2 regions of the Streptomyces sp. NPDC041122 genome follow, and region 2 is predicted to be linked to the other one. Evidence: riboswitches for the same ligand, from Rfam matches in the RefSeq annotation. Region 2 holds a riboswitch; the other holds the start of a gene.
The links. Region 2 has a riboswitch for cobalamin ahead of ACZ6B8_RS00250 (ABC transporter substrate-binding protein). Riboswitches for the same ligand answer to the same signal wherever they lie in the genome.
Positions count from the first base shown of each region.

Region 1: linked by a shared signal. The riboswitch ahead of metE (5-methyltetrahydropteroyltriglutamate--homocysteine S-methyltransferase) and the one ahead of ACZ6B8_RS00250 (ABC transporter substrate-binding protein) in region 2 are both predicted to bind cobalamin.

Region 1 is NZ_JBVIYQ010000007.1:155,760-161,165, reverse strand. Features, by position in the region: gene aceA (isocitrate lyase) at 322-1,608, shown strand; gene aceB (malate synthase A) at 1,736-3,328, shown strand; cobalamin riboswitch at 3,677-3,903, shown strand; gene metE (5-methyltetrahydropteroyltriglutamate--homocysteine S-methyltransferase) at 4,066-5,406, shown strand, end outside.
Region 2 is NZ_JBVIYQ010000001.1:54,882-60,287, forward strand. Features, by position in the region: gene ACZ6B8_RS00235 (metallophosphoesterase) at 1-171, opposite strand, end outside; gene ACZ6B8_RS00240 (ABC transporter ATP-binding protein) at 283-1,095, opposite strand; gene ACZ6B8_RS00245 (FecCD family ABC transporter permease) at 1,092-2,132, opposite strand; gene ACZ6B8_RS00250 (ABC transporter substrate-binding protein) at 2,204-3,220, opposite strand; cobalamin riboswitch at 3,323-3,507, opposite strand; gene ACZ6B8_RS00255 (VOC family protein) at 3,516-4,028, opposite strand; gene ACZ6B8_RS00260 (AraC family transcriptional regulator) at 4,025-4,894, opposite strand; gene ACZ6B8_RS00265 (HAD family hydrolase) at 5,142-5,406, shown strand, end outside.

The DNA.
Region 1 (5,406 bases), on a different contig from region 2:
CAGGAGGGCGTTACGGGGATTAACAACCTTGGCAAAAGGCGGGAGAAAGATGCGCAGAAGTTGGCAGCTTCCCTCGCTTGCTGGCACCGAGTGCCAGTGCCAAAGTCGAGTCACGGCCCACCGAGAACCGCCGGACGGAACGAGGTCGGGGCACGATTCAATGCCCTGACATCGGCGATCCCGACCCTTCCGGCCGGAAGCGCAGTCACCTTGCTCGCACCACCCGCTCTGCCGAATCGGCATCGGTGGGCCGCACATCCTTCATCGCACAGGCACTCCGTGCCACGTATTCGCACAGTTCACCACTCCCGGGAGACGGTCATGGCGCAGGCAGGGACGACGACGGCAACGGCTCAGGAGCTCGCACAGCACTGGGCGACCGACCCGCGCTGGCAGGGCATCGAGCGCACCTACACGGCCGACGAGGTCGTCCGACTCTCCGGCCGTGTGCGCGAGGAGCACACTCTCGCCCGGCGCGGCGCCGAGCGGTTGTGGCGGCAGCTGCACGAGCAGGACTACATCCACGCGCTCGGCGCGCTGACCGGTGGCCAGGCCGTCCAGCAGGTCAAGGCCGGCCTCCAGGCCATCTACCTGTCGGGCTGGCAGGTCGCCGCCGATGCCAATCAGGCCGGGCACACCTACCCGGACCAGAGCCTGTACCCGGCCAACTCCGTTCCCCAGGTGGTGCGTCGGATCAACAACGCGCTGCTGCGCGCCGACCAGATCGCCACGAGCGAGGGCGACGCCTCGGTGGACTGGCTCGCGCCGATCGTCGCCGACGCGGAGGCCGGCTTCGGCGGTCCGCTCAACGCCTTCGAGCTGACCAAGGCGATGATCGCGGCGGGCGCGGCCGGCATCCACTACGAGGACCAGCTCGCCTCGGAGAAGAAGTGCGGTCACCTCGGCGGCAAGGTACTGGTGCCGACCGGCCAGCACATCCGTACCCTCAACGCGGCCCGGCTCGCCGCCGACATCGCCGACGTGCCCACCCTGATCGTGGCCCGCACCGACGCGCTCGCCGCCAACCTCCTCACGAGCGACGTCGACGAGCGTGACGCGGAGTTCGTGACCGGCGAGCGAACGGCCGAGGGCTTCTACCGGGTGCGGGGCGGCATGGCGCCGGTGATCGCCCGGGGCCTCGCCTACGCCCCGTACGCCGACCTGATCTGGGTCGAGACCGGCACGCCCGATCTCGCCCAGGCCCGTGAGTTCGCCGAGGCGATCCACGCCGAGCACCCGGACCAGATGCTGGCCTACAATTGCTCGCCGTCCTTCAACTGGAAGGCCGCGCTGGACGACGACCAGATCGCCAAGTTCCAGCGGGAGTTGGGGGCGATGGGCTACCGCTTCCAGTTCATCACCCTGGCCGGCTTCCACTCGCTCAACCACGGCATGTTCGACCTGGCGCGCGGCTATGCCGAGCACGGCATGACCGCCTACGTCGACCTCCAGGAGCGGGAGTTCGCCGCGCAGGAGCACGGGTTCACCGCGGTCAAGCACCAGCGAGAGGTCGGCACCGGCTATTTCGACCTCGTGTCGACCGCCGTCAATCCGGCCTCCTCCACCACGGCGCTGGCCGGCTCCACGGAGACCGAGCAGTTCCACTAGGCCGCGCCCGGGCCCTGTCGGCGGGGCCCGTCATTCCCCACCCCATCCAGCCCCACCCTGCGATCAGGCCGGGGGCCGGACGACCGTCTCCGTCCGGCCCCCGGCCGCTCCCGCTGAGGAGAGCCTCATGCCCGTCTCCGCGCCCACCAGCCGCATCCAGCTCCTCGGCACGCCAGGGGGCCACCGTCACGACGAGATCCTCACGCCGGCGGCCCTGGACTTCGTCGGCCGCCTCGCCGACGCCTTCGCCGAGCGCCGCGCCGACCTCCTCAGGGAGCGGGCACGCGTGGCGGCCAGGCTCGCCGCCGGCTCCCCCCTGGACTTCTCCGTCGCCACCACCCGCATCCGCGCGGACGCCTCCTGGCGGGTGGCGCCGCCCGCCCCCGGCCTGACCGACCGCCGCGCGGAGATCACCGGCCCCCCGGACCGGGCGATGACGGTCGACGCGCTCAACTCCGGTGCTCAGGTGTGGATGGCGGACTTCGAGGACGCCACCGCCCCCACCTGCGACAACATCGTCGGCGGGCAGCTGAACCTCCTGGACGCCATCGAGCGCCGCATCGACTTCACCACTCCGAAGGGCAAGCGGTACCGGCTCGGTGAGCGGCTCGCGACCATCGTCGTCCGTCCGCGCGGCTGGCATCTGACCGAGGAGCACCTGCGGATCGACGGCCGCGCCGTGCCGGCTTCGCTGGTGGACTTCGGGCTCTACTTCTTCCACTGCGCCCAGCGGCAGATCGACGCCGGACACGGTCCGTACTTCTACCTGCCCAAGCTGGAGGGCCGGGGTGAAGCACGGCTGTGGAACGACGTGTTCGTGCTCGCCCAGGAACTCCTCGGCATGCCCCGGGGCACGATCCGGGCCACCGTCCTGATCGAGACCGTCACGGCCGCCGTCGCCATGGAGGAGATCCTCTACGAGCTGCGCGAACACAGCTCCGGTCTCACCGCGGGACGCTGGGACTACCTGTTCAGCCTCATCAGGACCTTCGGGCACCGCACCGACTTCCTGCTGCCCGACCGCGCCAAGGTCACCATGACGGCAGCCTTCATGCGCGCCTACACCGAGCTCCTCGTGCGCACCTGTCACCGGCGCGGTGCCCACGCCATCGGTGGAATGGCCGCCCAGGTACCCGGCAGGGACGCCGAGGCACACCAGGCCGCCCTCGCCCAGGTGCGACTCGACAAGGAGCGTGAAGCCGAGGACGGCTTCGACGGCTCCCGGGTCGCCCACCCCGCTCTGGTGCCCGTCTGCCGGGATGTCTTCGACGGTGTCCTCGGACCGCGGCCGCATCAGCTCGACCGCACCCGCGACGACGTCGAGGTGGGGCCGGAGCAGCTCCTTTCCGTGCGGCGCACCAGCGGCCGGCCCACCCCGGAGGGCGTGCGCACGAACGTCGCGGTGGCGCTGCGCTACTTCGCCGCCTGGCTGCGCGGGCAGGGCGCCGTCGCCCTCGACGGGCTCATGGAGGACGCCGCCACGGCGGAGATCGCACGGGTACAGATCTGGCAGTGGCTGCGGCACCGGGTCGTCGACCGGGAGCGGGTCCTGGAGGTACTGGAGGACGAACTGGCTTCCCTCGGCGCGGAGTACCCGTGGGCGCCGCTCGACGATGTCCGGGGACTCTTCGAACGCACCGCGCTGGCACGGGAGTTGCCCGCCTTCTTCACCACGGACGCCTACACGCGCCATCTCGTGCACCGTCCGGAGGGACTGTGATGGCTGGGGAGTCACCGGCCTGGACACGACCGTGGCCTGCGAGGCGGTCGTGGTCGCAGCCCGCGCCGCGCGGGAGTGCATCGCCCCCCCAACACGCCGTACCACGCGGCGATTTGAACCTGCCGAGCAGGGGCGGGTTCCACACCTACGACCGGGGCTGAGGGGCCCGGGTCCGCCGCCGGGCTGAGGGGCCCGCGGCTGCTGCGGGAGAGGGGTGCGGGGCGGAGTGGTGATCCGCCCGGCACTCCTCTCACGTGTGCCGGAGCGAGATGACACCCGGTGTCACGCTCGTGACCCGCTTCACATGTCGAAATGCGGGCCGGGGTGTGCGATCGGTTTCCGTGCGCCTAGGGTGAGCGGTGCAGCTGGTTCGCCCCGTCCGCCAGGCGGGATGCGTCGTAAGAGGGAACCCGGTGGGAATCCGGGACTGCCCCGCAGCGGTGAGTGGGAACGACCGCCGTCATCAGCACTGGACCCGACCGGGTCCGGGAAGCGACGGCCAGTAGGTGTCCCGTGTCCGGCCGACACGTGACGTGCCCGCGAGTCCGAAGACCTGCCCGTTGCCCGCACGTGACCGATCACGTGCGGCGCTTTCGGTGACCTCGTGGGCGGGTCGGCGTACATATCGAGCGGCACGCGCGGCATCCGACCGCGGCGTGGTCCGTCCGGTCAGTCGTCCCTTCGCGCCCCGTCCGGTCTCCGGGAGAACCAGGACACATCTCGCGAAGGAGAGTTCCGTGACAGCGCAGCCCGCAGCCGCGGCAGCACGAGCCACCGTGTACGGCTACCCCCGCCAGGGCCGGAACCGGGAGCTGAAGAAGGCCATCGAGGGCTACTGGAAGGGCCGCGTCACCGCTGCCGCCCTCCGGGAGACCGCGGCGGACCTTCGCCGGTCGAACTGGCGGCAGTTGGCCGACGCCGGCCTCCACGAGGTGCCGACCGGTGACTTCTCGTACTACGACCACGTTCTCGACACCAGTGTCATGGTCGGCGCTGTCCCCGAGCGGCACCGCGCGGCCGTACAGGCCGACGCCCTCGACGGCTACTTCGCGATGGCGCGCGGCACGCAGGACGTGGCGCCGCTGGAGATGACGAAGTGGTTCGACACCAACTACCACTACCTGGTGCCCGAGTTGGGGCCCGACACCGCGTTCCGGGCCGACTCCGCCAAGCAGGTCGCCGAGCTGACGGAAGCCCTCGCGATCGGGCACACGGCGCGTCCCGTCCTCGTGGGCCCCGTGACGTACCTCCTGCTCGCCAAGCCCGCGCCGGGTGTGGCCGCCGACTTCGACCCGCTGACGCTCCTCGACCGGCTCCTGCCCGTCTACGCCGAGGTGCTCGCGGACCTGCGCGCGGCGGGCGCCGAGTGGGTCCAGCTGGACGAGCCCGCCCTGGTCCAGGACCGCACCCCGGCCGAGCTGAACGCCGCCGAGCGCGCCTACCGCGACCTGGGCGCCCTCACCGACCGCCCCAAGCTCCTGGTCGCCTCGTACTTCGGTCGTCTCGGTGACGCGCTCGGCATTCTGGCCAAGGCCCCCGTCGACGGCCTGGCCCTCGACTTCACCGAGACGGCCGCCGCCAACCTCGACGACCTCGCCGCCGTCGGCGGACTGACCGGCAAGCGGCTGGTCGCCGGTGTCGTCAACGGCCGCAACATCTGGATCAACGACCTGGAGAGGTCCCTCGCCACCCTCGGCACACTCCTCGGGCTCGCCGACCGCGTGGACGTCGCCGCGTCCTGCTCGCTCCTGCACGTCCCGCTGGACGCCACCGCGGAGCGGGACATCGACCCGCAGGTCGCCCGCTGGCTGGCGTTCGCCCGGCAGAAGACGCGGGAGATCTCCGTCCTGGCGCGCGGCCTCTCCCAGGGCACCGAAGCCATCGCGGCCGAACTCGCCGCGAACCGCGCCGACCTGGCCTCCCGCGCCGGTTCCACCATCACCCGCGACCCGGCCGTCCGCGCCCGTACCGCCGCGGTCACGGACGCCGACGCCCGACGCTCCCAGCCGTACGCGGAGCGTGCGGCGGCCCAGCGTGCAGCCCTCGGTCTCCCGCTGCTCCCGACGACGACCATCGGG
Region 2 (5,406 bases):
GGACGGGGTGGCGTGGTCGGCGATGTCGCCGGTGACGATCACCGCGTCCAGGTCGTACGGGAGGTCGTTCAGGTAGTCCATGACGGCGCGGGTGCGGGCGACGCTGCGGCCGGCGTCGGCGGCCCCGGTGTCGAGGTGGGTGTCGCTCAGGTGGGCTATCACTGTCGGCATGCCCTGAACCTAGGGGGCGGGCAGGGGCGGAGGGGAGGGCCAACCGCACGCCTCTGGCCTGCACTTCGCGCAGCCGCTCAGCCCCGCAGGACCTCCACTTCGCGCAGCCGCTCAGCCCCGCAGGAACCGCACCGACGGGCGGCCCGCCTCCGCGTCCCCCTCCTGGCTCACCACCGCCCGCACCCCGTACACCTCGGCGATCAGTTTCTCGGTGATCACCTCGGCCGGGGTGCCCGCCGCGTACGCGGTGCCGTCCTTCAGGATCAGCAGGTGGTCGCAGAACATCGCCGCCAGGTTGAGGTCGTGCAGCGCGATCACGCTGGTGACCGGGAGCTCGGCGACCAGGGACAGCAGGTCCAACTGGTGCTGGATGTCGAGGTGGTTGGTGGGCTCGTCGAGGAGGAGTTCGCGGGGCTCCTGGGCGAGCGCGCGGGCCAGCTGGACGCGTTGGCGCTCGCCGCCGGACAGGGTGTGCCAGGCCTGCGCGGCGCGCTCGGTGAGGCCCGTGCGCGCCAGCGCCTCGCGCACCGCTCGCTCGTCGTGGGGCGTCGGCGCCGACCACGCGCGGCGGTGCGGGATACGGCCCAGGCGTACGACGTCCCGTACGGTCAACTCGACCTGGGTGGTGGCGTGTTGCTCGACCACGGCGATCCGGCGCGCCACCGCGCGGCGGCCCGTGTCGGCCAGGGTGCGGCCGTCCAGGGTCACCACCCCGGAGGCCGGGGCGAGGACGCCCGCGAGGATACGCAGGAGCGTGGACTTGCCGGATCCGTTGGGGCCGAGGAGCCCCACGGTGGCGCCGTCGGGCGGGGCGAGGCTGACGCCGTCGACCACCAGGCGGCCGCCCGCCTCCCTGCTGACGCGGTCGGCGCGGACCCCCGTGTGCAGGCCCGCCGTTTCCGTGCGCGCCACGTCGTACGTCACGACACCCTCCGCGTCCGGTACAGCACCGCCACGAACGCCGGTACGCCGATGAGTGACGTCACCACGCCGACCGGGACCTCCTGCGGGTCCAGGGCCGTGCGGGCCAGCGTGTCCACCCAGACCAGGAAGACCGCGCCGGCCAGCGCGGTGACCGGGAGCAGCCGGGCGTGCCCGGAGCCGACGAAGGCGCGGGCCGCGTGCGGCAGGACCAGGCCGACGAAGCCGATGGCCCCCGCCGAGCTGACCAGGGCCGCCGTCAGCAGTGCCGTCGTGCAGAGCAGGATGATCCGGGTGCGGGCCACCCGGACGCCCAGCGTCGCCGCCGCCTCCTGCCCGAAGGCGAACGCGTCGAGCGTCCGGGCGTGCGCGAGGCAGACCAGCAGCGTCACCGCGAGCACCGCGGCGCACAGCCACACGTCGGTCCAGCCGATGCCGCTGAGCGAGCCGAGGAGCCAGAACAGCACGCCCCGCGTGGTCTCGGCGTCGCCCGCGGTGAGGATCACGAACGAGGTCAGCGCGGAGAAGAGCTGCATCGCGGCGACGCCGGAGAGGACGACCCGGTCCGTGGTGTCGCCCAGGGTGTGGCTCAGGAGCAGCACCAGCGCGAACGAGCAGAGCGCGCCCACGAAGGCGCCCGCCGAGACCGACACCGCTCCCCCGCCGACGCCGAGGACGACGACCGCGACCGCTCCCGTGGACGCCCCGGAGGAGACCCCGAGGACGAAGGGGTCGGCGAGCGGATTGCGGAGCAGGGACTGCATGACGGCTCCGCAGACCGCGAGGCCCGCGCCGCAGACCGCGGCGAGCAGGGTGCGGGGCATCCGCAGGTTCCAGACGATGCCGTCCCTGATCGGGGTGAGCGGGGTGTCGCCGAGACCGAGGTGGGCGCCGACGGTCGACCACACGTCGGGCACGGAGATGTCGGCCGGGCCGATGGTGACGGCCACGGATACGGAGAGGACCAGCGCGGCGACGCCGGCCGCCCAGAGCAGCCCCAGGCGCACGCGGCCGGGGGCGGCGCCGGAAGGGTCGTCCAGGACGGCTCCCGGATCCGTACCCGTACCTACACCTGTACCCGTACCCGCTTCCGGCGCCGTCCCGCTCTCCGTCACTTGGCGAGCCCGAACTTCCGCAGCCCCGCCGCCACTTGTTCGATGCCGTCGACCGTACGGATCGTGGGGTTCATCGCCTGGCCGCTGAGCAGGACGTACCGCTTCTTCTTCACCGCGGTGAGGTTCTTCGTCGCCGGGTTGGTCTCCAGGAACCTGATCTTCGCCGCGGCGCTCTCCGCGGACTGCGACTTGCGTGTGAGGTCGCCGAGGACGAGGACGTCGGGGTCGCGGTCGGCGACCGTCTCCCAGTTGATCTGCGGCCACTCGTCGTGCGTGTCGTCGAAGACGTTCTTCGCGCCGAGTTCGCGGGTGATGATGCCGGGGGCGCCGCAGCAGCCCGCCAGGTACGGGGCGTCGGAGTTGGCGAACCAGTACATGAGGCGGGTGTCGGACGCGGACGCCCGGATGTTCTTCGTCGCCTTCGTGACGCGGCGCTTCAGGTCGGCGATCAGTTTCTCGCCGCGCCGCTCGACGTGGAAGACCTTCGCGAGGTCGCGCACCTCGCCGTAGACCGTGTCCATGGTGAGGGTCTGCACGCGCTTGCCGTCGCCGGCGCCGTCGTTGTCCTTGCCCGCGCAGTCGCTGGGCGAGACGTAGACGGGGACGCCGAGCTCGGTGAACTTCGAGCGGTCGGCGACCCCGCCCTTGCCGACGGTGTAGAGGAAGGAGGCGCTGACGAAGTCCGGCTCCTTGTCGAGGACCTTCTCCAGCGAGGGGTAGCGGTCGGCGAGCCGATCGACCTTCGCCTCGTCCTTCGCCAGGTTCTTCAGGACCGGGTCGGTCCAGGTGCCGGTGCCTGCCATCCGGTCGGCGAGGCCGAGCGAGAGCAGGATCTCCGTGGAGCCCTGGTCGAGGGAGACGGCCCGCCGCGGCGCCGCCGTGACCTCGGCCTTCTTGCCGCAGGAGGTGACCGTGACCGGATAGCCGTCGGCGCCCTTGCCCGCCGGCTTGCCCGCCGAGCCGCCGCCGCACGCGGTGAGCGCGAGCAGGCAGGCGCAGAGGAGGGCGGACATGCGGACTGGCGTGGATATACGGGCTGTCGAGGACACGTGATCCTTCGGGTCTCGCGGCTCATACGCGGAGCCTGGCCTGCGTCACGACCTCCGCCGCCCGGTGCGCGGACGGAGGTGCCAGCAGGTCTTCGGACTCGGGATCGACCGGGCGGGGCGCCTTCCCGGGCGTCCTGAGACGCCCAGTGGCCGTGGCCCCGCCCGTCCCCCTCACCGCTGCGCGTCAGTTCCGGATTCGCACCGGATTCCCTGGCCCAGGTGTGGGTTTGACTGGCTTGCGCAAGTTATCACGCACCCGTCACGCGCTCGGGCGGGCCGTCGGCGCGGGCCGCGGCTCGCCGGGGTAGGTGCCGAAGGACCAGCGGTTGCCCTCCGGATCGGCGATGCCGAACTCGCGGCTGCTGTAGGGCTTGTCCTCGATCTCGCTGGTGATCTCCACGCCCGCCGCGGTGAGGCGCCGGTACAGCTCGTCCACCTCGGCGGTGACGATGTAGGCGCCCGCGGCGCCCGGCTTTCCGCAGGTGGCCGAGGACTCCGGGTCGTACGAGCCGAGCATGATGCCGCCGCCCTCGGGCCAGTCGAGCTGGGCGTGGGCGACGCGGCCCTCGTCCTCGTAGACGGCCGTGCGCAGGAAGCCGACGGTGCCGACGAGGAAGTCGATCAGGGCGAGGGCGTCCGCGGCCTGCACGCCCGGCCAGATGGCGGGTGCGGGGGTCACGCGGGTGTCAGGGGTGTCAGTGGTGTCAGGGGTGTCAGGGGTGTCAGGGGTGTCGAATCGCTGTTCCGTCTGGGTCTTCGGTGTGGTGTTCATGGCTTCGATTCTTCGCCTCCGCCGTGTGCCCCGGCTTGGATATTCCGGCACTCTTCGGCCAGCCAGCGGGTGGGGCTGGCCCCTGTGTACTGCCGGAAGTCACGGACCAGGTGGGAGTGGTCGTAATAGCCGGTGTCGGCCGCGACCCGGGCGAGGTCGGGCCGGTCGCCCGCCGCGACGGCCCTGGTCACGGCGGCCTTGGCGTGCTGGAAGCGCATCAGGCGGGCGGCCTGCTTGGGGCTCAGTCCGGTCTCGGCGCGGAACAGCGCGGTCAGCCGGCGCTCGCTGAGCGCGACGTGCCGGGAGAGGCCGCCGAGCGTACCCGCGCCGCGGTGCCGGGCCAGCCACGCCCATGCCGCGGCCACCTCGGGCCGTACGGATCCCGTGGCGCGGTCGGTGGACGCGAGGCGCCGCAGATAGCCGGAGAGGAGATCGAAGCGGTCCGCCCAGCGGTCCAGCTCGCAGAGCCGCTCGCGGACCTCGCCCGCGCGGGCGCCGAACACGTCGGTGCCGGCGACGACGAGCTGTCCGGCCAGCTCGGCGGCGGGCGCGCCGAGCAGCGCGCGGGCCGCGAGGGGGTGCACGGCGAGCTGGATGCCGGCCTCGTGCTCGGGCTGGACGACGTAGGCGGGGCTCTGGTGCAGGCCGCCCACCACGATGTCGGTGCGCGCCGCCGCCGGGCCGGTGGCCCGGTCCGGGGATTCGCCGGTGGCGATGGGGCCGTCGAGGGAGAAGATCACCGTCAGGTAGGGCGACGGGAGTCCGCGGTGCAGGGCGGGGCGCTGCCCGGCGGTGCGGTAGCCGACCGCCGAGACGACCATGCCGTCGAGCCGCGGCGCGGCCCGGACGAACTCGCGGGTGCCCATGGTTTCAGTATGCGCGGCGGACGCCGGTAGGGGGCGCCGCGGGCGCCGGAAGGTCGCGGCGCCCGTCCCTCGCTCCGGCCGCCGCCCCGGCTCCGGCATCCTTCGTGCCTACCCCCGTTCATCTCCCGCATGCCGCCCGGACACGGTGACTTCGATCATGGGAAATACGCGTGGCGCCCCATAGCATTGCGCGCCGCTCCGGACGGGGCCGCGCACCGCTCTCAGGGAACGGCAGGGACGTAGAGACATGGCAGTACGGACGGCGAAGGCCGCACGGGCAGTACGGGCGAAGAGCAAGCCGGCCCTCATCGGCACCATCGGCGCGCTGGCCGCCGCCGTCCTCGCGGGCAGCGCCCTGTGGCCGACGGACGAGGCGAGCGCCGCCGACACCTCGGCGGCCACCGCCCGCGAGCTGTCGCACTGGCCGAAGCCCGTGGCGAAGCGCCTGGGCGAGGTCATCGCCGAGAACGACCACAAGGGCGCGTACGCGGTCTTCGACGCGGACAACACCA